Regions from separate parts of the Litorilinea aerophila genome, predicted to be linked through region 2. Evidence: riboswitches for the same ligand, from Rfam matches in the RefSeq annotation. Region 2 holds a riboswitch; the other holds the start of a gene.

Region 1 (14,533 bases), on a different contig from region 2:
CGGGCCATCAGGGGTTTCAGGCGAAAGGGCTTGGTGACATAGTCGTCCGCGCCCAGATCCAGGCCGCGTACCACCGCCTCGTCGCTGCCCTGGGCAGTCAACATGATGATGGGGACCTGAGACTGGCTGCGGATCCGTCGGCAGACCTCGAAGCCATCCATGCCCGGCATGTTGATGTCCAGGATCACCAGGTCAAAGGGCTCGGCTTGAAATTTGCGCAGACCCTCCTCACCGTCTCCGGCCGCAACCACTTCATAGCCGCCCCCCCTCAACATGTAAACCACCAGTTCCGACAGGACGGAATCATCATCAATGACCAGAATACGGTTCCCCATCCGGTGTCATATCCCCTGATTCGTGCCCGTTCGCATCCACCGGTGTAATCCTATCAAGCGGCCACTTCTCAGCTTTCCTCATCCTGCACCGTCTCCCAGGCCCGCTGACAGACGGTTCGGGCCACCTGGTAGTCGAAGCCACGCCGGGCCAGGTACCCCATCACCTTCTTCTCAAACGCCTCCCAGGGCAGGCCCTTCCAGCGGGCAAGCCTCTGGGTCACAGCGGCCCAGGCCAACGCCTCCCCGTCCAGCCCCGCCAGCACCTGCTCGATGATGGCCGGTTCGATGCCCTTCTCCCGCAGCTCCTGGCGCAGCGCGCGGGCACTGCGGGGCCGGAAGCGCCCCCGGTTCTCCACCCAGAAGCGGGCAAAGGCCTGGTCGTCCAAAAAGCCCTGTGCCTCCAGCCGGGCTACGGTGCTCTCGATGACATCCGCCTCGTAGCCCTTCTCCCGCAGGTAGCGAATCAGCTCCTGTCGGCTGCGGGGGCGGTAGCCCAGAAAACGCACCGCGCGCTGATAGGCCAGATCTCGCTCCCCCTCCTGGCGCAGCCGGGCCACCTCCTCCTCGGTGAGCTCTTGCCCCCTCTTCAAGCGGGCGGCCGTCAGAATGTTGACGGCAAACGCGTATTCCCCGTCCAGGTAGACGTTAACCCGCTCTCGATTTCGTTTTTGCACGCGTAGGGCGGTGATGGTTGGCGCCATGGCAGGGATCGTCAACGGGAAGAGGGGACGTGATTCTCGATGTGATGGCGGACCGCGTAGGCTGCCGCCTCCGCCCGGGAGGAGAGGTTCAGCTTGCTCAGGATGGAACTCACGTAGTTGCGCACCGTCTTCTCGGAAAGGAAGACCTGCCGGGCAATCTCCTTGTTGGTCAAGCCCCGGGTAATCAGGGAAAGGATCACCAGCTCCTGGTCCGTGAGAGAGGCAAAGGCCTCTTCCTCGGCCCGGCGGGCATTGGTGCGTACCTGCTCGAACACCTTCTGGGTCACCGCTGGATCCAACAGGGATTCTCCCCGGGCTACCGTCTTCAGCGCCCGCACCAGGTCATCGCTGCCGATCTGCTTGAGGACATAGCCGGCCGCGCCTGCGGCGATGGCGTCGAAGAGCATCTCGTCCTCCGCGTAGGAAGTCAGCATGATCACCCGGGTCTCAGGTCGCCGGGCCAGGATCTCCCGGGTGGCTTCGATGCCGCTCTTGCCGGGCAGCCGTACATCCATAATCACCACATCCGGCTGCACGTAGAGGGCCTTCTCCACCGCTTCCTGGGCATCGGCCGCTTCGGCCACCACCTCAAACTCGGGATAGGCCGAGAGCAGGGTCTTCAGCCCGATCCGCACCACTTCGTGATCGTCTACCAGAAGGATTCGTAAATGCATGGCTTCGGTCATATTCCTGTGGATGCCTGGACGGGCTAGCCAGAGCCGGAAGAGGCAGGAACCCGTCCCGCCGCAAATCGGTTGTATTGTATCACACTTGCCACATTTGATAAGCATGAACGCGACAAAAAGCCCATCTCCTTCCGTACATCCCGCCGTCGATGATTCGTCCGGGAGTCGTTTATAGTAGAAGGGCCCACCTTACGGAAAATACGGTATAATAGACGGCGGCGCGGTGAAGCTTGCGAAAAAGTAGGGTTCAGAAAATCAGGAACGAGGGGACATGAAGCACCAGAACGACCATAGCCAGCAGCTCCACGAAGAACTGCAGGCCTTACGACGGCGGGTGGAAAACCTGGAACGGGGCCTACCCTGGCTCTTTGAACAGGGCGTGTTCGCCCGCTCTTTCATCTATTTCCGCTATCAACTGGAACCGTCCCCCCAACTGACTTACATCAGCCCGGCCGTGGAGCACCAGATCGGCATCCGGCCCGAGGCATTCTACGCCGATCCCGACCTGTGGGAAAGCCTGGTCCACCCCGACGACCGACAGAAGCTCTTGGACGCGGTGCAAACGGGCGCTGTGGCCATAGCGCCCGTGACCTGCCGCTGGCGCACCCAGGACGGCTCCTGGCGGTGGATGGAAGAGTATCTGCAGCTGGAGGTAGACGGCCAGGGACGGATGATCGCGGTGACCGGCATTGCCCGGGACATCACCCAAAGGCGGCAGATGGAGGAGGCCCTGCGGCAGAACGAAAGCCGCTTCCGAACCCTCTTCGCCGAGGCCCCCATCGGCCTGGCCCTGGTGGACGCCGCCGGCCATCCCGTCGAAGTCAACCGGGCCCTGATCCAGATGCTGGGCTACAGCGCAGATGAACTCCAGCGGATGGCCTTCACCGACTTCACCCACCCCGAAGATGTGGACGTGGACTGGAGTCTCTACCAGGAGTTGATCGCCGGCCTGCGCACCCACTACGAAATCGAAAAGCGCTACATCCGCAAAGACGGCCAGACCATCTGGGGCCGCCTGGTAGTCTCCCTCCTCCACGACGCCGACGGCAACCCGGACCTGGGGGTCGGCATGGTGGAGGAGATCACCCACCGCAAGGCGGCCGAGGAGATTCTGCGCCAGAACGCGGAGCGCCTCCACACCCTGTTTGCCCAATCGCCCGTGGGCATTGTCATCGGCGACGACGAGCGAGTCCTGGAGGCCAACCCGGCCGCAGCCCAGCTCTTCGGCTATGCCGACCCCGCCCACATGGTCGGGCGCCCCCTGATGGCCCACGTGGCGCCTCGCTCCCTGCAGACAGCCAGCCAGCGCAACAATGACCTGGTGACCGGCCGCTCCGGCTATACCCGGGACACCGGCGACGCCATCATCGAGCTGGTGGGCCTGCGCCAGGACGGCAGCGAGTTCCCCATGCTGGTTTCCGTCAACCGCATCCAGCTCCCCGAGGGGCCGGCCTCCCTCTTCTTCATCACCGACCTCAGTGCCTACCGGGAGGTCCAGGAAGTGGCGGCCAGCCACGAACGGCGCTTCCGCCAGGTGCTGGAACACCTGCCTGTGGCCGTGGCGGTGGTGGATGCTGCCGGACGGCTGGAATACATCAACCGCAAGCTGCAAGAGAATTTCGGCTACAGCCCAGAAGCAATCCCCACCCTGGACGCCTGGTGGCAACGGGTCTGTCCGGACGAGAGTGACCGGGCCCGGGTGCAGCAGCAGGCCCGTCAAATGCAGCAGCAGGCCCTGGAGAGCGGCCAGGAAAGCGGGCCCGAGATGGTGAAGATCACCTGTCAGGACGGCTCGGTCAAAGACGTGGAGCTCCGCTACATGGTACTGGGCGATCTGGGCATCTGGACGCTCCACGACATCACGCCCCTGGTCCAGGCTGAGCAAGCCCTGCGACGCCAGCGCCAGCGGGCCATGGCCCTGCGTCAGGCCGGGATCGCCCTCAACTCCACCCTGGACCTGGACCGGCTGCTGGACATCATGCTGGAGCAGATCGAGACAGTCATCCCCTACGACGCAGCCAACATCATGCTCCTGGATGGCCGCCGGGCACGCCTCATGCGGACCCGGGGCTACGAAAAGTTCGATCCCAATTACCAGGAACGACTGGTGGATTTCTATCTGGATCTGGATAGCACCCGCAACCTGCGCCAGCTTTATGAGACCCGCCAGCCCCTGGTCATTCCGGACGTCACCCAGTATCCGGGCTGGATTCCCCACAGCCTGCTGGAGCAGCTTCACTCCTGGCTGGGCGCGCCCCTCGTGGTTCAAGACCAGGTGATCGGATTCATCGCCCTGGATAAAGTCGAGCCCGGCTACTACCAGGAGGAGGACGGGGAAACCCTGGCCATGTTTGCCAGCCAGGCGGCCATGGCCCTGGAAAATGCTCGCCTCTTCGCCGACGTCCAGCGCCAGGCCGCCGAAGCTGAGACCCTGCGCCAGGCCGGTGCGGCCGTCGCTGCCACCCTGGACCGGGACGAGGCCATCGAGCGCATCCTGGAGCAGCTCCAGCGGGTGGTTCCCTACGACACCGCCTCGGTGCAACTGCTGGAAGGCACCGACTCGGTGGTGGTAGGTGGCCGGGGCTTCCCAGACCTGAACGCAGTGCTGGGGCTGCGCTTCCCCATCGACGATCCCCTGGCGCCCACGTCGGTCATCTATCAGGAAAAACGGACCCTGATTTTAGAAAACGGGCCCGAAGTCTACGAAACCTTCCGGCATCCCCCCCACGACCACGTACGGGGCTGGCTGGGGGTGCCCCTGCGCCTGCAGAACCAGGTCATCGGCATGATCGCCCTGGACAGCACCCAGGTGGGCCGTTTCAACGAACATCACGCCCGGCTGGCCAGCGCCTTCGCCGACCAGGTGGCCGTGGCCCTGGAAAACGCCCGCCTCTTTGCCGAAGCCCAGAAAGCCCGGGAAGTGGCGGAAGAGGCGACCCGGGCCAAGAGCGAGTTCGTGGCCAACATGAGCCACGAGATCCGCACGCCCCTCAACAGCATCATCGGCATGACCAGCCTCCTGCTGGACACCCCCCTCAACGACGAGCAGCGGGACTTTGTGGAGACGGTGCGCAAGAGTGGCGATGCCCTGCTGGCCGTCATCAACGACATCCTGGACTTCTCCAAGATTGAGTCCCGCCGGCTGGAGCTGGAGTACCTCTCCCTGGACCTGCGTCAATGTGTGGAATCGGCCCTGGATGTGGTGGCCATGAACGCGGCGGCCAAGGGGCTGGAACTCACCTACCTCCTGGGCGACGACGTGCCCGTCCACATCATGGGGGACATCACCCGCCTGCGCCAGATCCTGGTCAACCTGTTGGGCAACGCGGTGAAATTCACCGAGGCCGGCGAAGTGAACGTGACCGTCACTGCCTCTCCTCTGTCCGGGCCGCCCGAAGCAAAGTTCATGAACACGCCCCTGGCCCAGCTGGCCGGCACCAACGTCTGGTACGACCTGCACATCGCCGTCCGCGACACGGGCATCGGCATTCCGCCGGACCGGATGGACCGGCTCTTCCAATCCTTCAGCCAGGTAGACGCCTCCACCACCCGTCGCTTCGGGGGGACGGGCCTGGGCCTGGCCATCAGCCGCCGGCTGGCCGAACTCATGGGCGGCACCCTGTGGGCGGAGAGTACGGGCGTACCCGGGGAAGGGACCACCTTCCATCTGGAACTGCCAGTCCAGACGGCGCCCGAGTGCGCAGCCCGGCCCACACCGGCCCCGGCACTGCTCGCCGGCAAGCGAGTGTTGGTGGTGGATGACCACGAAAACAACCGCAAGATTCTGGCCATCCAGACGGCCCGCTGGCAGATGGAGCCCGTCACCGCCCCGGACGCCCGTACTGCGCTCCAGCTGGTGGAGTCTGAAGGCCCCTTCGACCTGGCCATTTTGGACGTCCAGATGCCCGAGATGGACGGCATCACCCTGGCCCAGAAGCTCCGCCAGATGCCGGCTACCCGGGAGCTGCCCATCATCATCCTCACGCCCCTGGGCATGCGGGAAACGTTGCCGGAGGAGTTGGAATCGGCGGCCTATCTGCACAAGCCGGTGAAACCGGCCCAGCTCCAACAGGTCATCCTCCAGGCCCTGGCCCACGAAAAGATTACCGTCCGCCCCGAAGAGACGGCCCGCTGGGATCGAGAGATGGGTAAACGCTATCCCCTGCGCATTCTGCTGGCCGAGGACAATCTGGTGAACCAGAAGGTGGCGCTCCTCATGCTCAACCGCCTGGGTTACCGGGCCGACGTGGCCGGCAACGGCTATGAAGTCCTGGCTGCCCTGCGCCGCCAGCCCTATGACCTGATCCTGATGGATGTCCAGATGCCGGAGATGGACGGGGAGGAGACCACCCGGCGCATCCGGGCTCACTTCCCGGCCGAACGCCAGCCCTACATCATCGCCCTGACCGCCCACGCCTTCCAGGAAAGCCGGGCCCAGTATCTGGCTGCAGGCATGGACGATTACTTGAGCAAGCCCCTGGAGATGGAACAGCTCATCGCGGCCCTGGAAACCTGTTACCAGGCGCTACACAGCCAGGACAGTGAACAGGGCCGGGAACAGAGTCGGGAACAGAGTCGGGAACAGACCCGCGAGAAAGGGAGCGCTCCGGAAGACACGTGTGAAAACGCCCGGCCCGCGGAGCAGCTACCGGCGGCTCACAACGATGGCCCGCCAGCCAGAAGCCAGATGTCGGAAGTGGCCGCGGTTCGCCAGGCTTTGGCCGAGCTGCACGAAGACCTGGGGGAAGCAGCAGGCCAGTTTTTGCCCAATCTGCTCCAGGAGTACCAGACCAACGCCGCCCGCCTGATCGCCCAGATGGAGCTGGCCCTGCGGAACGGTGACCAGCGCACCCTGCACCGGGCCGCCCACACCCTCCACTCCACCAGCAGCATGTTCGGCGCCAGCCGGCTGGCGGAACTCTGTCTACGCCTGGAGGGACTGGCCCAAGAAAACGGGAAAAAATCCCCTCCCGCTGACGCCGCATCCCAGGCCTGGCACGAGCAGCGCCACCTGGTGGCCGAGATCCAGGCGGAATTTTCCCAGGTCCAGGTGGCCCTCCAGGAAGCCACCCGGCTGTTGGTATGAGCCAGCAGGGGCCGGCCGCGGCCGTGCCCCTGCTGAATGCCGCCTCTCGTAGAATCTCGCCCTATCCTCCCTCATCCGCCGACGACTTTCCCCGCCTCCCCTATCTTTCCCCCACCAGCGTCTCGGCCAGACACCACTTCTTCCCGTCAAGCTACCACAGTCTGGCGTAAATACCACGGCAGAAATTCCGGGTGCCCTCTGGGCGCGCTACCTCTGGTGGGAACAATCGACGAATTTCTGCCGGGATTTACTACATCATCCAGACCGGGTCGATCAGTTCGCTTCCACAAGGGGTTGATGTATAATCAGCCCCAGGCTGACAGCGCCTTGGTAAAAAGGGGCCGTCCCATCCGGGAGGCAGCACAGGGATGAATTTGTCAGGTCAAATTTCCCCATGGATGTCAGGTGCAGCCCTGTCAGCTGAAATTCAGTAGTTCATGATGACGCGGAGTGGGCATCCTCAGATGCCGGGCCTGGTGGAACGGAGCTGCATCTAAGGATGCGCACTCCGCAAATGGATCATCGTCAGGGGAAAGAGATACATGAGTGTAGAACCCATGGATGTACCGACGCCACACCAGCAATGGGTGGCCGAAGATGAGATCGACTTACGGCAGTATCTGGAAGTGTTGCTCCGCTGGTGGCGCGAGATTGTGGGCCTGACCCTGGCCGCGGTGGTGCTGGCCGCGGTGGGCGTCCTCATCCTGCGCCAGTTCCAGACACCTGTCTATGCGGCCAGCGCCTCGGTGGCTATTGTGCGCACCATCAGCGACGTGAACTTCGACCCCCGCTTCCGCACCACCTCTGAAGATACCACCAACAGTACAGCCGCCACTGCCCGGCGCAGCGCCCTGGTCAGCCTGGCCACCAGCGGCGCCATCGCCCAGGCCGTGGCCGCAGAGCTGGGGGATATGCTCAGCGAGGAAGAACGTCAGCCGGGCACGCTGGTAGAAATGGTTACGGCATCGCTCGCCCAGCCGACAGGGAGCCGAACCGGAGACAGCGATCTGATTCGCATCACGGTAGAGGCGGACTCGCCGGAAAAAGCCGCCGCCATCGCCAATACCTGGGCCCGCATCTACGTGGACCAGGTGAACACGGTATACGGCCAGGTGCCAGATGAACTCCTCAACTCCATCCAGGCGGAACTGGCCAAGGCCCAGGAAAAGTACCAGCAGTCCCAGGCCCAGCTGGAGCAGTTCATCGCCCAAAGCCGGGTGGACGAGCTGAATCGGCTGGTGGCCGAGAAGCAGGACATCATCGACAACCTCCAGCGGGGCAAACGCACGGCCATCGCTGCCCTGGTGGACGAAGCGGTCAAAGCCCGACAGGAAGTGATTGCAGCCTATCTGGAAGCCCAGACCCGCAATCAGCTGGTGGCTTTCAACAAAGAACAGGAAGGCCAGCGAGCCCTGGTGACCGCCTATCTGGACGCGGTGAACAACACCCAGGTCCAGGCCTTCCAGCAACAGGTGGAACGAATCCAGCAAGCCCTGACCGACGCCAGCCAGGCCCGACGCCGGGCCCTGCGGCTGGTGGGAGATGCCCAGGCGCTGCGGGAGCAGGTGGCCAATGGCGGCCCAGAGGGACTGACCAGCAGTGCCCAGGCGTTACAGGTGCTCAAGCTCCAGTCCTTTACCCAGCTCCTGGCCCAGAACACCATTTCTAACATCGACCTGGCTATGCCAGAAATGACCGCCCCCACAAGCCTGCAGATCCAGGCGCCGGATGCCACCCTGCAGTTTCTGTTGGAAACTGAGCCGAACCTGACGGTGGAGGGCATGTTGGCCGACATCGACGCCCTGATCGATTCCCTGAACGCCCGCATCACCCGGCTGGATCAGCAAATCGAAAGCCTGACGGCCCAGGCCCTGAGCGGAGACGCCTATCAGCATCTGGGCGAGAAGGTCCCCACCGAGAGCGAGCTGATTCAGGCCATCCAGGAGCAGTATCCCCAGCTCTTCCAGACGGGGGATGTGGCTGCCCTGGGCGAGGCGGTGGGCACGGACAACCCGCTGGCAACCCTGGCCCGGGAAAAGGCCGCTGCCCTCCTGGAACTGAAGGAACTCCAGAGCATTCCCGACTTCAGCACCGACGACCAGCCCCTGTCCCAGGCCATTGCACAACTGGAGGGTGAAGTCCAGGGCTTGAAGGCCCAGCTGGAGGCCGAGACGGCCCGGGGACGAGAACTTACCCAATCCCGGGACCTGAACTGGGAAACCCTGAAGACGTTGAACAGCAAGGTGGCCGAGCTCAACCTGGCCCGGGCAGCGGCGGGCAGCGAAGTGCGCCTGGCAGCTTCGGCCATCCCGCCCGTGGAGCCGGTCCCCACGGTGCGCCTGCTCATGGTCGTCGGCGTGACCGGGGCCATGGCGTTGATGCTCTCGGTCTTTGTGGCCTTTGTAGCCGATTTTCTGGGCAAGGAGCCTTTCTTCGCAAACCTGCGGCGCCAGAGTTCACCGGCCGCGGGGTAAGGACCTGGCGTGCCCCAAACCCGGTTCCCAGGCCTTGATGTCATGTTGTTTGTGGCGTAGCAAACTGGCCTGCGCCACACCGTCTAGAAGGGAGCTGCATGGAGCCGGCGGAACTGCCATCGTTCGGGCGAATACTCCGTGGCGCGCTCTCATTGGATGAGGGGATCTTCGCCACCATCCAACATGCGCCCCAGGGACTCTGGATTGCGTTGGCCGTGGTCGGGCTGGCCGGCCTGTCCGAGTCCCTGGGGCAAAGTGTGGTTCTCTTCATCAACCGGGTGCGCCCGCGCCGCTTCATCCTGGCGCTGGCCATTTCGGCCGTCAGCCACCTCTTCGGCTACCTGCTGTGGACCATCTGCGTGTGGCTGATCGGCAACCATGTCTTCGATCGGCGACAGGCCCTGCCGGAGGTGGCGGCCGTGGTCGGCCTGGCCTACGCCCCCCAGTTGCTGGCATTCTTCGAGCTGACCCCCTTTCTGGGCAACGCCTTTTCGGTGTTGCTCTCCCTGTGGAGCATGGTGGCCATCCTGGTGGCCATCCGGGTGGGCTTCCAGCTGGAGACGTGGCAGGCCCTGGTGGCCAGCGGTCTGGGCTGGGCCCTGATCCAGATCTACCGGCGCACTGTGGGGCGCCCCATCTACAGCCTGGGTCGCTGGCTGGCCCGACGCGCAGCGGGAGTCCCCCTCCAATTTACCGAAAAGGATCTCCCCCGGCTACGTCGCCGCCCTCGCTTCCTGGAAAGCTGGGACCGGTGGCCCCACCGCCCCGGCCGCTCGCGGACATCCCACAAGGCCTCAAAGGAGCAACCCGGTGGTTGATACGTTGAGCGATCTCCTCATGCTGATCGGGTTGGTGCTGGCCGGCCTGCTGGTCTGGGCCGCCCTTTCCCCCTTCGAGATGCTGGGCTGGTGGGCAGGCTGGTTCGGCGATCAGATTTACGACGACGGGATCCCGTCCGACGGGCTGGTGCGCACCGTGCGCCCCCAGCGGAACAGCTACCTGATCTTCCTCTCTGGCATTGGGCGGGTATCGGGCGCCACCCTCAGCTACCGGGAGCAGGAATTCCTGCGGCGACTGGCGTTGGTGCTGCCCCACACGGTCATCATCGACGACATTTTCCCCTACTCCGTCAACAACCTGGCCCTGACCGGGCAGCCTGTTTTTGCCCGGCTGTGGCGTTGGGCGCTGGAACGGAAGATCCATGGCCCGACCATCGCCGGCTATCTCATCAACCTGCGCAACATCTGGCAGGTGTTAATTTCGGCCGACAAACGGTACGGCCCCCTCTACAACCAGGCCACGGCCGAAGTGCTCCTCCACGGCCTGTTGCGCTACGAATACCCCCTCAACAACCCCTTGCCCATCTTCGTGATGGGCTACAGCGGCGCTGGCCAGATGGCCGTGGGCGCGGCCACCTACCTCAAAGAGTGGCTGCGGGCACCGGTCTACATCATCTCCCTGGGCGGCATCTTCAGCAGCGACCCCGGCCTGCTGGCCGCGGACCACCTCTACCACCTCTACGGCAGCGAGGACAAAATCCAGCGACTGGGCGATCTGGCCCCCGGACGCTGGCCCATCTTCGCCGCTTCGGAGTGGAACCGGGCCCGCCGCCAGGGAAAGATCACCCGAATCCCCATGGGCCCCATGCGCCACACCGGCCAGGGAGGGTATCTGGATGCCAAAAGCCACCTGCCGGACGGCACCGCCTACGTGGACCGCACAGTCCAGACGGTGGCCGACATCGTCCGGCGGCACACCAGCCACCTCCCAACCCTGACACTCGAGGCGGACGGGGCCATCCCCTGGGAGCAGGACAGGGCCACGGTCGCCGCCCACCTGATCCGCAGGTCCTGAGGGTTTGACGGCCGCGCTCCCTGCCGCTATACTGATACACAAATCGAATACGACTGACAGAGTACCTTCGGGGCAAGGTGAGGACCCGGCCCAGGGCTGGGGTCCAATTCCTGACCGGCGGTGATCTGGCCCAACAGGGTCAGTAAGCCCGCGAGCGGCCTGGCGTACCAGGCCGCAGGAGTGCGGTGCGCTGGGAAACCAGCAAAGCCGACGCCGACGGTATAGTCCGGATGGGAGAAGGTCTTGACAGAGACAGCGCAACCGGAAAGGCCGGTTGGCGCCTCTTTGTGCTACGGATTTGTGCTACGGAAAACGCCCCGGAGTCTTGACATCCAAGACTTCGGGGCGTTGTGATCCGGCGGGCAGCTAACCCCGCCAGGAAGCCCGTGGACACCGAGGAGGCGCCTGCCGTCTGATGCCTGGCCGGTGGGCTGTGTCCCCGCGGGCTGGGCCCTGGGGAGGCGAGACGTGGACAGGTCCCGAAGTGTACAGATGAAACTTCGGGACCTTCTTCATTGGAACTTTATTGGAAGAGGAGCCCGGAGAGAATGAGGAGAAGAGCGCGGCCATGACCTTCGAAGCAAAGGTGAAAACCCAGACGGACCGTCCCCGGGGCGAGGGGACCTCAGCGCCGGGGCATTCAGCGGGCTGGCTCCTGCAACACCTGGAGTACCTGCTGGTGCCGGTGGTGTTGGGGCTGGGCCTCTTCGTGTGGGATCGGCTGGTGGTGTGGCAGGGCTATCCGCCCTTCATCCTGCCGGCACCGGCGGTTGTCTTTCGCAAATTTCTGCTCACCCTCCAGGATGGCACCCTGGTCCGCCACGGCCTGGTGACCCTGCTGGAGGTCCTTTTGGGACTGGCCCTGGGCCTGAGTCTGGCCTTCGTCCTGGGCTATTGGCTGGGGAAACATCGGGGCGCGGAGCGGCTGCTCTCTCCCTACATCGTGGCCAGCCAGAGCGTGCCCATCGTGGCCATTGCCCCGCTGCTGGTCATCTGGTTTGGCAGCGGCCTGCTGAGCAAAGTCCTGGTTTGCGGGCTCATCACCTTCTTTCCCACCCTGGTCAGCACCATGGTGGGCATCCGCAACGTGGACCGGGACCTCTACGACCTCATGCGCAGCCTGCGGGCCAGCCGCTGGCAGATCTTCCGGCTGTTGGAGCTGCCGGCCGCGCTGCCCATCATCTTCGGCGGGCTAAAGCTGAGTGTGATCTTGGCGGTGGTGGGCGCCGTGGTGGGCGAATTCTCCGGCGCGGATGTGGGGCTGGGCTTCCTGATCAACCTGGCCCGGGGCGTGTTGGACACGCCGCTGATGTTCGTCGCCGTGATCGCCCTGATCCTGCTGGCCCAGCTCTTGTATCTGGGCGTCTCCCTGTTGGAGAGCTACTGCCTGCGCTGGCAGCGGGCAGCCTGATGGTGTGGAATCCGACTTCAACGGAATGGAGTGACTATGCGCAAACTCAAGCTTGTGACACTTCTGCTGGCGGCCGTTCTCCTGGCCCTGGCCGGGTGCAGCCCCATCACGCCGCCGGGACAAGGGACAGGGGACGTCCCGGCCCTGACGCCCGTCACCCTGGGCGTGGGCTTCATCCCCAACGTTCAGTTCGCGCCCTTCTATGTGGGCATCGATCAAGGCTTCTTCGCCGCGGAAGGACTGGCCATTAACCTGGACTACGGCTTCGAAAACGATTACCTGAAACTGGTGGGCACCAACCAGCTTCAGTTCATGGTCGGCAGCGGAGACCAGGTGGTGTTGGGACGGGCCCAGGGCTTGCCCGTCCGCTACATCATGGCCTGGTATACCCGCTATCCCGTGGTGATCTTCGCCAAAAAGGACGCCGGCATCGTCCAGCCCGCCGACCTGGCCGGCAAGCGCATCGGCATCCCAGGCCCCTTCGGCGCGTCGTACGTGGCCCTGCGGGGCATCCTGGAGGCGGCCGGCCTGGAGGAACAGGACGTTCACCTGGAGAGCATCGGCTTCACCCAGGCGGCGGCTGTGAGCGAAGGGTTGGTGGATGCGGCCGTGGACTACGGCGTCAATGGGCCGGTCATCCTGGCCCAGGCCGGCATCGAGACCACCCAGATCGCGCTGGACGACTACCTGCAGATCCCTTCCAACGGCCTGATCTCCAACGACCAGACCCTGGAGCAGCATCCTGAGCTGGCGCGCCGGCTGGTGCGGGCGACCCTCCGCTCCATTCAATACACCCTGGAGCACCCGGACGAGGCCTTCGAGATTGCCCTGAAATTTGTGCCGGAAGCCGGGGGCGAAAATCGGGCGGCCAATCGCGCCGTCTTCGACGCCGTGTTGGCCTATTGGCAGCGCCGGCCCGGCACTCAGCCCGGCGCAACCCGGCTGGAAGACTGGCAGGCCGCGGTGGCATTCATGCAGCGTATCGGGCTGGTGGACAGCCCGGTGCCGGCGGAGGAGCTCTTCACCAATGAATTCGTCGTCGAATGAACGGGCGGTGGAGTGGCCGCCGCCATCGTCCGGCGTCGGCCAGCCCCTCCTGGTGGTCGACGGCGTGGGCAAATCCTTCACCGAAGGCCCGACGCCCATCCGTGCCCTCCAAACCGTGAGCCTTCAGGTCCAGCCCGGCGAGATCGTCTGCCTGCTGGGCCCCAGCGGCAGCGGCAAGAGCACCTTGCTGCGCATTGTGGGCGGCCTGATCCGCCCGGACCGGGGCCGGGTCTGGTTTGACGGCCAGCCGGTGCAGGAACCTCACCCCAGCATGGGTTTCATCTTCCAGAGCACCAACCTGATGCCCTGGCGCACGGTGCTGGACAATGTGCTGCTGCCTGTGGAGGTGCAAAAGGGGCGAGTGGAGGCCCGGGACCGGGAGCAGGCCCAGGAGCTCCTGGCCCTGGTGGGCCTGGACGGCTTCAGCCATCTCTATCCCCGACAACTCTCAGGTGGCATGGCCCAACGGGTGGTGCTGGCCCGGACCCTGCTCCATGGCGCCCGTCTGCTGCTGATGGATGAGCCCTTCGGCGCGCTGGATGCCCTGACCCGGGAACGGATGAACCTGGAGCTGCTGCGGATCCATCGCCTGCAGGCCAAAACCATCCTCATGGTGACCCACAGCATTGCCGAGGCCGTCTTCCTGGCCGACCGGGTGCTGGTGATGAGCGAGCGGCCCGGCCGCATCGTGGCCCAGCTCCCGGTGGACCTGCCCCGCCCCCGCACCATTGACATGATGGCCGGCGAAGCCTTCGGCCGCCTGACCCTGCAGGTCCGCCGGTACATCGGCGAAGTAGGGGAGCTGGACTGAAGGACCGGGTTCAGATTGACGCTGCCAGGTCCATATGGTACGCTTGGGGCAATTCTGAAGATGGCCCATCTGCCACAAATGTGCGCTACCCACCCCTGTTTCGCAGGGAACCAAGCAGATTCGCACAC
Region 2 (14,533 bases):
CCCCCATCTGGGCCAGGGCCTGCTGCAACTGCTCGCCGCAGTCGCACCGCTGACTGCCGAAGACGTCACCCGTCAGGCACTCGCTGTGCACCCGCACCAGCACCGGCTCGTGGGGCTGCCAGCTTCCCAACACCAGGGCCACGTGTTGCTGGTCGCCGGTAGGGTCGTGGAAGAGGTGCAGCCGGAAGTCACCGTAGTGGGTGGGCAGCCCGGCCTGGGCCACCGGCTGCACCACCTGCTCGGTCCGCAACCGATATTCCGCCAGATCCGCGATGGTGATGAGGGGCAGCCCGTGGCGGTCGGCAAAGCGCACCAGATCCGGCAGGCGGGCCATGGTGCCGTCGTCGTTCATCACCTCGCAGATCACCGCGCCGGGACGCAGGCCGGCCATCCGGGCCAGATCCACGCCGGCCTCTGTGTGGCCAGGGCGGACCAGCACACCGCCCGGCCGGGCGGCCAGGGGGAAGACGTGCCCCGGCCGCACCAGGTCTGCCGGCGTGCTGTGGGGGTCCATCAGCACCTGGATGGTGCGGGCCCGGTCGGCGGCGCTGATGCCGGTGGTGACGCCGTGGGCCGCCTCCACGCTCACGGTGAAGGCCGTGCCGTGGTGGGTCTGGTTGTCTGCCACCATGGGCGGAAGCTGGAGCGCCTGCAGCCGTTCCGGGGGCAGGGCCACGCAGATCAGCCCCCGGGCGTGGCGGGCCATGAAGTTGATGGCCCCCGGCGTGACCCGCTCCGCGGCCACCATCACATCTCCTTCATTTTCCCGGGCCGCATCATCCACCACGATGACCATGCGCCCGGCCCGGAAAGCCTCCACCGCCTGGGCGACGGTGCTGCGGGGGAAGTCGACCTGGCCGGCTTCCCCGGCCCGCAGGGCGCTGCTCTGGTTCGTATGCCACTGGTTCATGTTCATCCTCAAACTTTGTCTTAACCTCCACTCTTGGCGCCTTTGCGTTTAAAAATGCCCTTCTTGCAGGAGAGTCATGTGTTTATGTCAACATCTTTGCAGCCAGGTCTTCGGTTTCCTGCCCGGCCAGCAGCCGCTCCGCATACTTGGCCAGGATATCGGCCTCCAGGTTGACCCGGGTGCCCGGCCGGTAGAACTGGGCCACACTGTGGGCCAGGGTGTGGGGGATGAAGGCCACCTGAAAGCCGCCGCCGTCGGGGTCCACCGCGGTGAGGCTCATGCCGTCCACGGCGATGAAGCCTTTGTGGACGATGTAGCGCAGCACCTCCGCCGGCGCCTGGATGCGGATGACTTTGCCCCGTCCTGCGCCGGTCACCCGCTGGACCACGCCGGTGCCGTCCACGTGGCCCTGGACGAAGTGTCCCCCCAGGCGCCCGCCCACGGCCAGGGCCCGCTCCAGGTTGACCGGGGCGCCCCGGAGCAGGCGGCCCAGGGTGGACCGGGCCAGGGTCTCCTGGCTCAGGTCCACGCTGAAACGGGCCGGGCCCAGGTCGATGACCGTGAGGCAGACGCCGTTGACCGCGATGCTGTCGCCTGGCCGGGTGCCCTCCAGCACCTGGCGGGCCTGGATGGTGAGCACCGCGTCCTGTCCCCGGCGCTGGAGCTGGAGCACGGTGCCGACTTCTTCCACGATTCCGGTAAACATGGTGAGAACCTCCTGGAATGGATGTCCGGTCTCCAGGCTCAAGGCGCGGCCGCACCGGCCTGGAGCGTCCTGGGCGACGCCTTCACCCGTCCGCTGAGCAGGATGTCTCGGCCCACGGCCCGGGTTTCCACCTCTGTCAGGCGCCAGGCTGCGGCCGGGTCCGCCACATCGGCCTGGGCAAAGGCGGGCAGGCCCTGGGGCCCCAGCAGGATGGGCGCGACGAAGGCGCTGATCCGGTCCACCAGCCCGGCGTCCAGGAAGGTGGCGGCTACGGTGGGGCCGCCCTCCACCAGCAGCCCCACCACATCCCTTTCGTGCAGGCAATGGAGCACGGCTTCGGGATCGGGATAGCCGGTGGCGCGAGTGCTGGCCACAGCCACCACCTCCACCTGGGGGCCGACTGTGGCCAGCGCCTGGCGGTGGCGGCGGTAGTGGGCCTCCCCGGTGATCACCAGGGTGGGACCGCCGTCCTGGAAGACCCGGGCCGTGGCAGGGAGGGGGCGTTCCCCGGCCAGAATCACCCGCAGGGGCTGGCGGATGGGCAGGGGGCCGGGCAGCTCTTCGGGGGTGAGGCGGCAGGTCAGGCTGGGGTTGTCCTGGCGCACAGTGTTGGCCCCCACCAGGATGGCCTCGTGGCTATCCCGCCAGGCATGGCCCAGGCGGCGGGCAGCCGGGCCGGTGATCCAGCGGCTGGCGCCGGTATGGGTGGCCACCCGGGCGTCCAGGCTCATGGCCACTTTGAGGTGCACAAAGGGGCGCTTCGCCTGCAGAAAAGTGAGCCAGCGCTCGTTGAGCTGCCGGGCCCAGCGGGCTTCCTGGGAGTCTGGATGGGCCACATCCACCTGAATGCCGGCCTGCCGCAGGGTGGCTGCGCCGCCACGGGCCAGGGGGTTGGGGTCGGCCATGGCCACCACCACCCGGGCCACCCCGGCCTGGATCAGGGCCTGGGCACAGGGGGGCGTGTGGCCCCAGTGGTTGCACGGCTCCAGGGTGACGTAGGCGGTGGCGCCCCGGGCGGCGGGACCGGCTGCGGCCAGGGCCACGGCCTCTGCGTGGGCCGTACCCCTGGCCCGATGCCAGCCCTCGCCCACGGTGGCGTCCCCTTGCATCAGGACGCAGCCCACCATGGGGTTGGGGTGGCAGTGGCCCCGGGCCAGGGCTGCCAGGGAAAGGGCCCGGCCCATGGGGGACGGGTTGTCTGGCTGGCCCGGATCGCCCCAGGGGTAGGGGAGGGCGATCGGGGTCTCGGCTTCTATCGATTCGGAGATGACCGGTTCAGACATGCGCTGGTTTCCTCTCCTGCCGGGGCCAGGATGGCCCGGCCCCGCTTGTAGTCGTGGGGACCAATCAAAAGGCCCCGTGGCAGTACCACGGGGCCGGTTTCAGGCATGGGCCATGCACGGACGCACGCAGCCGGCTGCCGCGCGCTCACGCCACAAAAAAACCTCGGAGGAAAACTCCGAGGCTGTGGGGGCTGGCGAACCGTCTGCTGCTTTTGGGCATACCCAAACCGCCCGCCGGACCCATCGTCCGGCCGGCGCGAAACGGACCAGCCGCATGAACGGCGCGGCGCATCCACCGGGCTGCACCCACCGTTGCACCTTCTCCCATCCGGACTATACCGTCGGCGGCGGAATCGCACCGCACTCCTGCATCGGCAGATGGACTGCCTCCGCTCGCAGGCTAGCCAGCCAGGGCTGGATCACTGCCGGTCGGGAATTGGAAGCCTGCGGGCTTCCTCACCCTGCCCCGAAGGTACGGTATTCAATTGGTAGCCACTCTATCGAGTTTTCCCTTTCCTGTCAAACCAGGGCTGATGAAAAAGGTTCATCTGTGTTCTACGATACATCCGGGGTGTGCGCACGGCTATTTGATCCAACACCCTTTCAGGAGTATCCTGACAGTATCCTGAAAGCCTCTCTCAACACGGGATTCCAACGCTCTCTATTCTGGATGGTTGTCTCGGCTCCCCCCTACTTCAATGACACAGATGGGTAGGACCACATTCAACCGTGATCCATCCACCCGATGACGAAGCATGGAAATGGCTTGCCGGGGCAGGAAATCCGTCCCAAACGGATTGAAGCCAGGTGCCAACCGCCCCGTGGAGTGCGTTTCAACGCACTTGTGGTGTGCCAGCCGATGATTTCAATCATCGGCCCAAGTCCAAGACTGTGTTCATCTGCGGAATCTGTGGATCGAATCCAATCTACAGAGATAGTGCAGGATTTCAGCACCAGAAAGGAGCATCAAGATGCAGGCACCCACTTTGGTCAACGTTGGCGTGGTTTCTGTTGGTGCAGGGGCGTCTCGGCTGCGGCGCCTCTGGTTGCTCGTCATGGTTGGCGTCCTTCTGTTCACGATACTCAGGCCGGTGGCCAGCGCCTTGGCGACTGGGGCACCGCTGTCCCATGACGATACCTCCGGGCTTCTGGACACATCCGACCCCTGCCTCCCGAACGATCCCTACGATCTGGAGACATTGCGCGAGGTCATTTCCTCCGATCCGCCACCGTCGGCGCCGGTGTTCATCAACCGCTTTCTCTCCGTACAATATGTTGCAACCGGTGCGCTGATCGAGGATCCGGCGGACGAGCCCATCGACCCCGTTCCCGATGACCCCGGCGAAACCGACCCGGTCGAGCGGCCTGCGGACACCGTCCCTGTGCAGGACGCCGTGCTGCACGTCTTCAACACGGCGACCCGCCATGAGTTCGCCATCAGCATGCATCGAACCATGCTGGAAGAGATCCACCGCTGTCGCATCGAGGCCGGGCTGACCAGTGCCACCGAGGGGCTCGACGATCCATCGGCCCGTGAAGATCTGCGCCGGATCTTCCTGCCCCTCATTCAGACCATGGCAAGCCAGGCTTCCGGCGCAGAGAGCGGGTCTGTGCAGGCGGCTGCGCGCAGCAACGGCATCGACACGCGCGTCATCCGCACGCCTACGACTGCCTGGCCCTGGCGCACGATTTCCCACTTCAGCAACAACTGCACCGGGACCCTGATCGGTCCTCGTCACCTGATTACGGCGGCCCACTGTATCAACCGGCGGGGAACGAACAACTGGTTCACCTTTACCGTGAGCCCCGGTCGCGATGGCAACAATCTCCCCTACGGTTCTTCGACCATCTCGCCTAACCCGGCGCCGGGGCAGACCGCGTGGTATTTCACCCATCCCCAGTGGCGCAATCCTGCCACTACCAATGCCCGGCAATGGGACTGGGGTTTGATCGTGATTCCCGACCGGTTAGGTGACCAGACAGGCTGGATGGGCTATGTGGCGCTTCCTGCCATAATATTGAAGGCGAACAACCAGTACAATCGCGGCTACCCTGCCTGCGGCGGCATGCGGCCCGATGTGCCGGTGAACTGCCAGCCCCGGCGCCTTTACGGCGACACCGCCAACTGCTACCCGGGTACGTTCCGTTTCCAGGGGCCGGACGGTTGGAATCGCATTTTCAACCATGCCTGCGACACCAGCGGTGGCCACAGCGGCAGCCCCATCTATCAATACTTCTTCGACAACAGCCTCGGTAAACTCGTTCCTGTGGTGGATGCCGTCCACGTGGCGTCGGAGTGCGACGGCGGCGGCAATTCGCCCGTCTGCGGCGTGTTTGACTTTTACCCAAGCGTTGCCAGACGCACCACGCCCGGTGACCTGACGGTGATCAGCTGGTTACGCGAGGTCTTCCCGTGACTGAAGGCCGGGGCCGATTGGGGTGGCTTGACAAACCCCAGGGGCTCTGACCATAATAGCCCCAGTGGTTCCCCCTCACGGGCCGCGCGAATGGACTTTCCCGGCTGCCTGAGGCTCCATGCTCCCAGGCAGCCGGCGTAACTGGCTGGCCCTTTCCCCGGCCCATTCCCCCCGTACACAGGGAAACAGAAAGACCGGGAAACAGAACCGGGAAACAGAAAGGAGGCTGTATCGACGAAGCAGGCGACGCAACCATGGAGTTCATTCAGTGCGCCGCGGCCGTCCGGTCGTTTCGTGTGCTGAGGACACGAGTTTCGAAATCGGCGGAATGCTTCACCAGAGAGGAAAATAGCCCATGATGAAGACCCACAAACGAACCTTGACCTGGCTGATTTTGTTGCTTCTGCTGGCCGCCTGTGCCGGCCCGGCGGCTGCACCGACCGCCGAGGAGGCGGCCGCCACAGAACCCCCCGCGGCGACGGAAGCCGCCGCTGCCCCAGAGGAGGCCATGCCCATCATGGGCGGCGAGTGCCCCAAAACAGGTGGCACCCTGCGGGCAGCCTTCCAGAACGAGTGGGCCGGCCTGGATCCCCACACCACCAGCTCTTATTCCAGCTACCAGATCCTCAACAACGTCCTGGAAGGGCTGACTTTCTACGACAACGACCTCCAGCTCATCCCCTGGCTCGCCGAATCCTGGGAGCGCTCCGAGGACGGCAGGACCTGGACCCTGCACCTGCGCCAGGGGGTGAAGTTCAGCAACGGGCGGGAGATGACCGCCGAGGATGTCAAGTGGAGTTGGGAGCGCCTCATCGACCCGGCCACCGGTTCGGGCAACGCGGCCCGGGTGGGCCCGCCTGATACGGTCATCGAAGTGGTGGACGACTACACCGTCTCCGTCACCCATCCCGAGCCCTTCGGCATCTTCCCCCAGTCCATCGGCTTTGACAAGTCGTCCGGCATCATGGCGCCGGAGAGCGTGGACGAAGACGGCAACGTCACCATTCCCATCGGCACCGGCCCCTTCAAGATCACCGAACTGGAAGGCACCACCCGGCTGGTCCTCCAGCGCAACGAGCACTACTGGCAGGAGGGCTACCCCTGCCTGGATGAGATCATCATCCAGCCCATCCCGGATGACACCGTGCGGGAGACGGCCCTGCGGGGCGGCGAGGTGGACTGGGTGCTGAGTGTCGCGCCCCAAAACGTGGCCCTGTTGGAGCAGGATCCGGAGATCGTGGTGGCCCGGGCGCCCCAGCTCTCCTACGACTACATCGGCATCAACCTGACCCGCGCGCCCTTCGACGATGTGCGGGTGCGCCAGGCCATCGCCTACGCCATCGACCGCCAGCAGCTCTGCGAGGCCGGCTTCTTCGGCCTGTGTGTTCCCATCCAGGGCCCCACCGGCCCGGGCAGCCCCTGGTACTTTGACTACGCGCCCTATGACCGGGACGTGGAGAAGGCCCGCCAGCTCCTGGCCGAGGCCGGCTACCCGGACGGCATCGAGCTGGAGCTGATGCCCACCACCCAGTACCAGGAGACGGTCCGCGCCGCCCAGGTCCTGCAGCAGCAGCTGGCTGAGGCGGGCATCACCGCCACTATCAACGCCCTGGAGTGGAGTGAATGGCTGGAGAAGGAAGGCAACTTCCAGTACGACGCCTACATCTGCAACTGGAATGGCCTCATCGACGCCGACCAGTACTACTACCTCCAGCACCACACCGGCCTGATCTTCAACTTCACCGGCTACAGCAACCCCGAGTTCGACCGGCTGGTGGAGGAGGGACGCTCCATCAGCGATTTTGAAGAGCGCTACAAGATCTACGAGCAGGCCAACAAGATCCTGGTGGATGATGCGCCCTACGTCTACATGTACAACAAGCAGGAGATCCGGGCCTATCGTCCCTACGTGAAGGGCTTCACCGTGCGGCCGGACCAGGCCAACAACTTCTGGACGGTGTGGTTGGACCAGTAGGAGGTGGGGGAAGGTTGAAGGTTGAAGATTGAAGATTGGTGGTTGAAGTGGTAGGGCATCTGCGGGGCGTGGGGAGATGAATACCCGATATCTGATTCAACGCCTGTTGCTGACGGTGGTGGTGCTGTTGGGAGTCACCTTTGCGGTTTTTCTCATCATCCACCTGGTGCCGGGCGATCCCGCCCGGGTGATCCTGGGGGTGCAGGCCAATGAGGAGAACGTGGCTGCCCTCCGGGAGCGCCTGGGGCTGAACCGGCCGTTCCTGGTGCAGTACGGGAGCTGGCTGTGGCACGCCCTGCAGGGGGATCTGGGGCGCAGCCTGATCACCGGCCAGGCCGTGCTGCCCCAGATCCTCCAGCGGCTGCCGGCGACCCTGCAGCTGGCCGCCGCGGCTCTGTTCATCGGCATGCTCATCGGCCTGCCCGCGGGCATCGTCTCCGCCCTGCGGCCCGGCAGCCGGCTGGACGTGATCACCTCCCTGTTCAGTCAGGTGGGGGTCTCCATCCCTGACTTCTGGCTGGGCATTCTGCTGGTGATCCTCTTCTCCCTCACCCTGGGCTGGCTGCCGCCCAGCGGCTACACGCCCATCTCGGTGGACTTCGGCGACTGGCTGGCCCACCTGGTGCTGCCGGCCCTGACGGCCGGGGTGATCAGCGGCTCCATCCAGACCCGATTTGTGCGCAGCGCCATGCTGGAAGTCCTCAACGAGGATTACATCCGCACGGCCCGGGCCAAAGGGCTAGGGGAGCGGGTGGTCATCCTGCGCCATGGCCTGCGCAATGCCCTGATCACCATCGTCACCATCCTGGGCCTCCAGCTCACGGCCCTCTTCAGCGCCGTGGTCGTGGTGGAGGTAGTCTTCGCCTGGCCGGGCCTGGGCCGGTTAGCCCTGGACGCAGTCCTGGATCGGGACTATCCCCTGCTCCAGGGCACGGTGCTCACCATGGCTGTGGTCCTGGCGCTGGTCAACCTGGCGGTGGATCTCATCTATTTCTTCCTGGATCCCCGCATCGAATACGCATAGGGGAATGGGGAGCCTGCCATGACCTACTCCATCGTTGCCCGCGATTTGGACACCGGCCAGATGGGGGTGGCCGTCCAGACCTGCAACCTGGCCGTGGGCACCTGGGTCCCCTGGGCAGAAGGGGGGGTGGGCGCGGTGGCCACCCAGGCCCTGGCCGAACGCCGCTATGGTACCCTGGGGTTGGCCCTGCTGCGGGGGGGCATGACCGCGCCCCAGGCCCTGGCAGCCCTGCTGGCGGCCGACCCCCAGCGGGAATTCCGCCAGGTCTCCCTGGTGGACCGGGCAGGCCGGGTGGCCACCCACACCGGACGCCGGTGCATGCCCGAGGCCGGCAGTCACGTGGGCCCAGGCTTCTGTACCCAGGCCAACATGATGGCCCGGGATACCGTCTGGGAGGCCATGGCCGTCGCCTACCAGGAAGCTCGGGGCGACCTGGCCGAGCGCCTGTTGGCTGCGCTGGACGCAGCCCAGGCCGAGGGCGGGGACATCCGGGGCCAGCAAACGGCCGCCCTGTTGGTGGTGGACGCTGCGCCCAATCCCTTCCCTCTGGTGGATCTGCGGGTGGACCACCACCCCCGGCCGGTGCAGGAGTTGCATCGTCTCCTCCGGCTTCACCGGGCCTACAGCGCGGAGCGGGCCGTGGCCCGTTCCACCCAGGAGCCAGGTGCGCCCGGGGAGAAGGCCCAGGTGGAAGCATGGCTGGAGGAGATCGCGACCCTGGCCCCTGGGGAAGGCTATCTCCAATTCTTGCGGGCCATGCACCTGGCCGGTCGGTTGGGCCGGGAGCAGGAGGCGCTGACCCTGCTGGGGGAGCTCATCCGGCAGGATCCCATGTGGCGGGAGTACCTGCGCCGGGAGGCCCAGGTGGACCACTGCGGCTACCCGGGCCTGGGTCAGCGGCTGCTGGATGCCCTGGAACCTTGAACGGGAAGAACGACAGCGGCAAAGTCTTTGATTTTACAGCAGGAAGGAGATGGGATGGCGGAACCGGCGGTAGTGGCCCCGGCCCTGGGCCAGGAAGGAGCGACCCGGCGGACGGCCCCCCGTGGCTTCTGGCAGGATACCATCCACCGGCTGCGGCGCCATCGCACGGGCATGGTGGGCGCAACCCTGGTGGCCCTGTTGGTGTTGACCGCGCTCTTTGGGCCCTATCTGGCCCCCTACGATCCCAACCAGATGGACTTTTCGGTCCGGTTTTCACCTCCCACCCTGCGCCACCCCCTGGGTGCGGATGACTTCGGCCGGGATATCCTCAGCCGCATCATGGTGGGGGCCCGGGTTTCCTTGCAGGTGGGGATGATCGCGGTGGGGATCGCCGCCACGGTGGGGACCCTCCTGGGGCTGGTGGCGGGGTATGCGGGCCGGGTGGTGGATGAGGTCATCATGCGGGCCATGGACATCCTCTTTGCCTTTCCGGCCATCCTGCTGGCCATCGCCATCCTGGCTGCGTTGGGGAAAGGCATCCTGAACGCCATGGTGGCCATCGGCGTGGTCTATATCCCCATCTTCGCCCGCATTGCCCGGGGGACGGTGCTGGCCGTGCGCAACGAGGAGTTTGTGGAAGCCGCCCGGGCCATCGGCGCGCGGGACGCCCGCATCCTCTTTCGCCACATTCTGCCCAACGCGCTGGCTCCCCTCATTGTGGAGACCAGCCTGAGCCTCAGCTTTGCCATCCTGGCCGAGGCGGCGCTGAGCTTCTTCGGCCTGGGCACCCAGCCGCCCGATCCCAGCTGGGGCCGGATGCTGTCCGAGGGCCGGGCCTACTTCCAGCAATCCCCCTGGATGGGCATCTTCCCCGGCCTGGCCATCATGCTCAGCGTCATGGGCTTCAACTTCCTGGGGGACGGCCTGCGGGACGTCCTGGATCCCCGTCTCAAGAATCTGTGAGCGTGCCGGCCATGGACGACGGACAGATGGCCGCAGCGTCGGATGCTCTGCCGCCGCGCAGCGTGGACGGCCTGCGGACACGGCCCCGGGTTGCGGCCTCGCCGGGTGTGCTGGTGGCCCTGGGCCTGTTTTCCTCCGGTGGCATCCTCCTGGAGCTGGCCCTGACCCGCCTGCTCTCCACCCTCTACTATCCGCCCTATGTCTTCGGGGTGCTCTCCCTGGCGGTCCTGGGCATTGGCCTGGGGGCGGCCGGGGTGGCGTGGCGCCCTGCCTGGGGACGGCTTCGCCACGTACCCCGCTACATGGCCCTGGCCGGCCTTTCCGCGCTGGGCGTCGTTGCCCTTTCCGTGTGGACCGCGGGCCTGTCTCTGGGTTTTGTGCTGGTCGGGCTGGTGGCCCTGCCCTACATCTGGATGGGCCTGGCCCTGGCCAGCCTCTTCGCCGCCGCGTCCGAGGCCAGCCCGCGCCTCTACCTGGCCGATCTGGCAGGCGCCGGCCTGGGCGCCCTGCTTCTGGTCCCCACCCTGAATGCCCTGGGGGCCTTGAACGGCGCGCTGCTGGCTGCAGGCGTGTTGACCGCGGCGGCCTGGTGGATGGCCGGCGGGCTCCCAGGGGGGCACGGGGTGCGGCTGGCCACAGCAGGCCTGGCCACAGCCCTGCTGCTGGTGGGGAGCAACCTGGCCATGGGCTGGCTGCGCCCGGACATGGCCTCCCTGGGGTCGGGGAAGCCCATCGTGGAGGGACTGGCCGGCGGCGGCCGCATAGTGGCCACCGTTTGGGATGCCTTCGCCCGGACCGATCTGGTGGCGCCTGGCGACGGCGGCCCGTATCGGCTGTACCTGGACGGCGCCGCGCCGTCGGTGATGCCGCCGGCCAAGGACAACGACTACCTCTGGTCCGACATTGGGCTCTTTCCCTTCGCGACGGAACAACCCGAGCGGGTCTTCATCATCGGGCCGGGCGGCGGCCTGGACATCTGGTTTGGCCTCCAGAGCCAGGCCCGGGAGATGGTGGCCGTGGAGGTAAACCCGGCCAGTGTGACGCTGGTCAACCGCTTTGCCGCCTACAATGGCGACCTCTATCGCCGGCCGTCGGTGCGGGTGCTGGTGGATGAGGGCCGGAGCGTCCTCCGGCGGGAGGCGACCCGTTACGACCTGATCTTCCTCTCCCAGGTGGTGACCCTGGCTGCGGAGCGGACCGGCTACGCCCTGGTGGAGAACAGCACCTACACCCTGGAGGCGTTTACCGACTACCTGGCGCATCTGGAGCCCGACGGCCAGCTGGCCATCAAGCTCTACGACGAGCTCACCCTGAGCCGCGCCCTGATCACCGCGGTGGCGGCCCTGGAGCAAGAAGGGCTCACCGAGCGGCAGGCCCTGGGACACATCGCCGTCTTCCTGGACCCGGATGGGGAACCGCCCATTCCCCTGCTGTTGGTGCGCCGGTCGCCCTTCACCCGCCAGCAACTGAGCGCCCTGACGGCGGTGGCCCGCCAGGTGGGGTTCTTGCCCCTCTATCTGCCCCAGATCTATGCCGAGGCGCCCCTGCTCCAGGTGGAGGCCGGCGTCGTCACCTTCGATCAGTTGGTGGCCGCGGCCGAGAGCGACATATCGCCCACCACGGATGACCGGCCGTTTTTCTACCAGTTCGAGCGGGGGGTGCCCCGTGGTCTGCGGCCCCTGCTCTGGATTTTGGGATTCGTGTTGGCCGTGGGGGCTGTGGGCGTGGGGGTGATCCAGCGGCGGGTCCGGCCCCGGGCGGCCCGCTGGCTGCCGGGCTACTTCGCGGCGGTGGGGCTGGGCTTCATGGCCCTGGAGGTGGCCCTGATCCAGCAGACCCGCCTCTTCCTGGGCCACCCGACCCTGGCGGTGACCGCGGTGCTGGGCGTCCTGCTGATGGGCGGCGGGCTGGGCAGTGGGTTGGCTGGGCGTTGGTGGCGCGGGGACTCCCTGCCGGTGCTGCCGGTGTTGGGGGTGGCCGTGGCCGGGCTGGCCTGGCTGCTGGGCTGGCCGTGGCTCAGCCGGACCTTCTTCCAGGCCGATTTGGGCGTGCGCCTGGGGGTGGTGGTGATGGCCCTGCTGCCCCTGGCCCTGTTGATGGGCATGCCCTTTCCCCTGGGCCTGCGGGTGGCAGGGCGGCTGGGACGCTCCCAGGTGGCCCTGGCCTGGGCGGTAAACGGCGTCCTGACCGTGGTGGCGTCGGTGGGCGGGGTGGCCCTGGCTTTGCGCACCGGTTTCACGGGGGTGTTGTGGGCCGCTCTGGTGGCGTATCTCCTGGCTGCGGCCACGGCCTGGTACACGGCCCGGGTCACCCGGGGGACATCCTGTCCCACGGCGAAGCAGGGCGGGGCCTGACCTTCAGGGGGTACAGGCTTCCACCAGCAGGTTGGCCTGCTGCAGCTGGCCCATCAGCTCATCCCGGCCGGCGCCCGGGGTCAGTTGTTGGGCCAGTTGAAAGGCCTGCTGTATGTGTTCCCGGGCTTCTCCGCAGTGCTTCTGGCTCAACTCGGCCCCTGCCCATAACATCTCTGTGTAGGCATCGCTCCAGTCGGTGTAGTAGCGCACCTGGGAGGGATAGAGGCGGGAGACTTCCAGCGCTTTGCGGTACATCTCTCGGCCCTTTTCCGCGTTGCCGGAGGCAAAGAGCAGGTTGCCGTAGGCCCGGAGGGTGGCCCGTTCTTCGTTGGGGCTTTTGGTGATGGTCAGGGCCCGTTCCAGCAGCTGGCCGGCCAGCTCGAATTCGCCGGTACTGAAGAGGATGCCGGCCACCAGGTTGTATTCGTTGGCCGAAACGTAGCTGGCCGGCAGGCGGTTCATCACTTCGACCGCCTGGCTGGCCAACAGGGTGGCCTCGGCGTTGATCATGCTGGAGAGCTGGGCGGCGATCAGGCGGTCGGGGTAAGCGGCCAGCTCCGCGTTTTCCCGGGGCAGGGCGCTCAGGCGTTGGAGAAAGGTGCGCAGTTCGGCCCGGTTGTTTTGAATCGCCTGCTGGGCGGTCATGTAGTAGGAGACGCCCGTGGTCCCGAAGGAAAAGAGGAGGGCCATCAGCGCGATGAGGATGGAGGCGTCCCGGTACCAGGGGCGTGCCGCGCGGGCAGCCTGGATTTGGAGCGTGTCGATTTCGGCGTCGTTGCGGGCGACGTGGGCCTCCAGGAGGTGGAGCTGTTGGCGGAGGTCGGCTTCCTCGGCTTCGGGGGGCGGGTTGGGATGGGGCGGTTGCATGGGTTTTCTCTCCTGGTGGGAAGGTGGTAAATCCCGGCAGAAATTCGCCGATGGTATCCGCCAGAGGTAGTGCCGCCGAATTTCTGCTGTGGTATTGACGCCAGACTGTACCAGTATGGCCAAAAATGGGTGCGGTGTCAATCCTGTTTTAAAACCTAGCTAGCGGAGACGCAGAGGCACATAGAACTTTTAGAGAAGAGACAAGAGGAGTCTCTGGTTAGATGAAATGGGGCGGGGGAAAAGGGGGCATTCCATGGATGTCGAATGCGCCCTGGAATGCCCCCTTCGGTGTGCGCCCCGAGGGGGCTGCTGTGTAGATCTTGATTCGAGTGGCGAACTTTTAAGGTTGGCTGGTCCAGGGCAGGTAGACAAATGACCCTACGCCCCACATGCCCGCCATTTCAGCTTCCTGGCTATTGCCGTCATCGTCTGTTGCAGACAGGAAAACTGGATAGTGATGGCCGGCCGCCAACTGTTTGAAGCTGACTGTGAAATGGACGATGACGGTCGGATCTTGAACTCCGGCAGCCTGGAAGAAGCTTTCCTCCAGGTGTAACCGGGCTGTTTCTGTTTCCAGTACCGTGTCTTCGCCAGCGCTTCCGCTCCCGATAACGTTGCCATGCCCGTCAATCAGGCTGAACGTGCTGGCATCATTGCCGCTATCGTCCTGGCTTTCCGTAAACCGGACCCAGAGGACCGTTTCCAGGCCCTCGCCCACCTGCAGATCCAAAACATCCAGTTTCCGCCATTGTACCGGATGGGTCCAGGTCAAGGTGAAGGTCAAGCGTACATCTGGCAGTGTAGTGCCGGCGATGGGCGTTAGTTCACTGGTGCCGACGCCACCCAGGCTTACCCGTCTGCTGATTTCAAAGCTGCCGATATCGCATCGGGCCCGGGCCAGACTGTCTTCGAAAGCATTGGTCGGCCGTGGGAAACCCCGTTGATCACTGGCGGGGCAGGTGGTGTTATTGCCGTTTTCGATAGCAGGGCTACCAGCCAGCAAGGCGTGGGTGAGGGTCGGGCCACCATTATCCTGGAGAGGCCCCAATTTAGGATCGATAGGGCTGCTGCCGGTGCCCACAATATCCCCAGGCATGGTGAAAAGGCCGC

What was found. Region 2 has a riboswitch for FMN ahead of ribD (bifunctional diaminohydroxyphosphoribosylaminopyrimidine deaminase/5-amino-6-(5-phosphoribosylamino)uracil reductase RibD). Riboswitches for the same ligand answer to the same signal wherever they lie in the genome.
Region 1: linked by a shared signal. The riboswitch ahead of FKZ61_RS01735 (ABC transporter permease) and the one ahead of ribD (bifunctional diaminohydroxyphosphoribosylaminopyrimidine deaminase/5-amino-6-(5-phosphoribosylamino)uracil reductase RibD) in region 2 are both predicted to bind FMN.

The regions. Positions count from the first base shown of each region.
Region 1 is NZ_VIGC02000002.1:104,209-118,741, forward strand. It holds gene FKZ61_RS01700 (response regulator transcription factor) at 1-335, opposite strand, end outside; gene FKZ61_RS01705 (RecX family transcriptional regulator) at 404-1,036, opposite strand; gene FKZ61_RS01710 (response regulator) at 1,048-1,710, opposite strand; gene FKZ61_RS01715 (PAS domain S-box protein) at 1,994-6,808, shown strand; gene FKZ61_RS01720 (GumC domain-containing protein) at 7,351-9,282, shown strand; gene FKZ61_RS01725 (YIP1 family protein) at 9,381-10,100, shown strand; gene FKZ61_RS01730 (hypothetical protein) at 10,093-11,136, shown strand; FMN riboswitch at 11,196-11,382, shown strand; gene FKZ61_RS01735 (ABC transporter permease) at 11,705-12,547, shown strand; gene FKZ61_RS01740 (ABC transporter substrate-binding protein) at 12,584-13,594, shown strand; gene FKZ61_RS01745 (ABC transporter ATP-binding protein) at 13,575-14,405, shown strand.
Region 2 is NZ_VIGC02000026.1:11,677-26,209, reverse strand. It holds gene FKZ61_RS17770 (bifunctional 3,4-dihydroxy-2-butanone-4-phosphate synthase/GTP cyclohydrolase II) at 1-910, opposite strand, end outside; gene FKZ61_RS17765 (riboflavin synthase) at 993-1,616, opposite strand; gene ribD (bifunctional diaminohydroxyphosphoribosylaminopyrimidine deaminase/5-amino-6-(5-phosphoribosylamino)uracil reductase RibD) at 1,655-2,899, opposite strand; FMN riboswitch at 3,212-3,377, opposite strand; gene FKZ61_RS17755 (trypsin-like serine peptidase) at 3,871-5,316, shown strand; gene FKZ61_RS17750 (ABC transporter substrate-binding protein) at 5,672-7,291, shown strand; gene FKZ61_RS17745 (ABC transporter permease) at 7,368-8,315, shown strand; gene FKZ61_RS17740 (DUF1028 domain-containing protein) at 8,334-9,239, shown strand; gene FKZ61_RS17735 (ABC transporter permease) at 9,294-10,202, shown strand; gene FKZ61_RS17730 (hypothetical protein) at 10,214-12,556, shown strand; gene FKZ61_RS17725 (tetratricopeptide repeat protein) at 12,560-13,423, opposite strand; gene FKZ61_RS17720 (CSLREA domain-containing protein) at 13,764-14,533, opposite strand, start outside.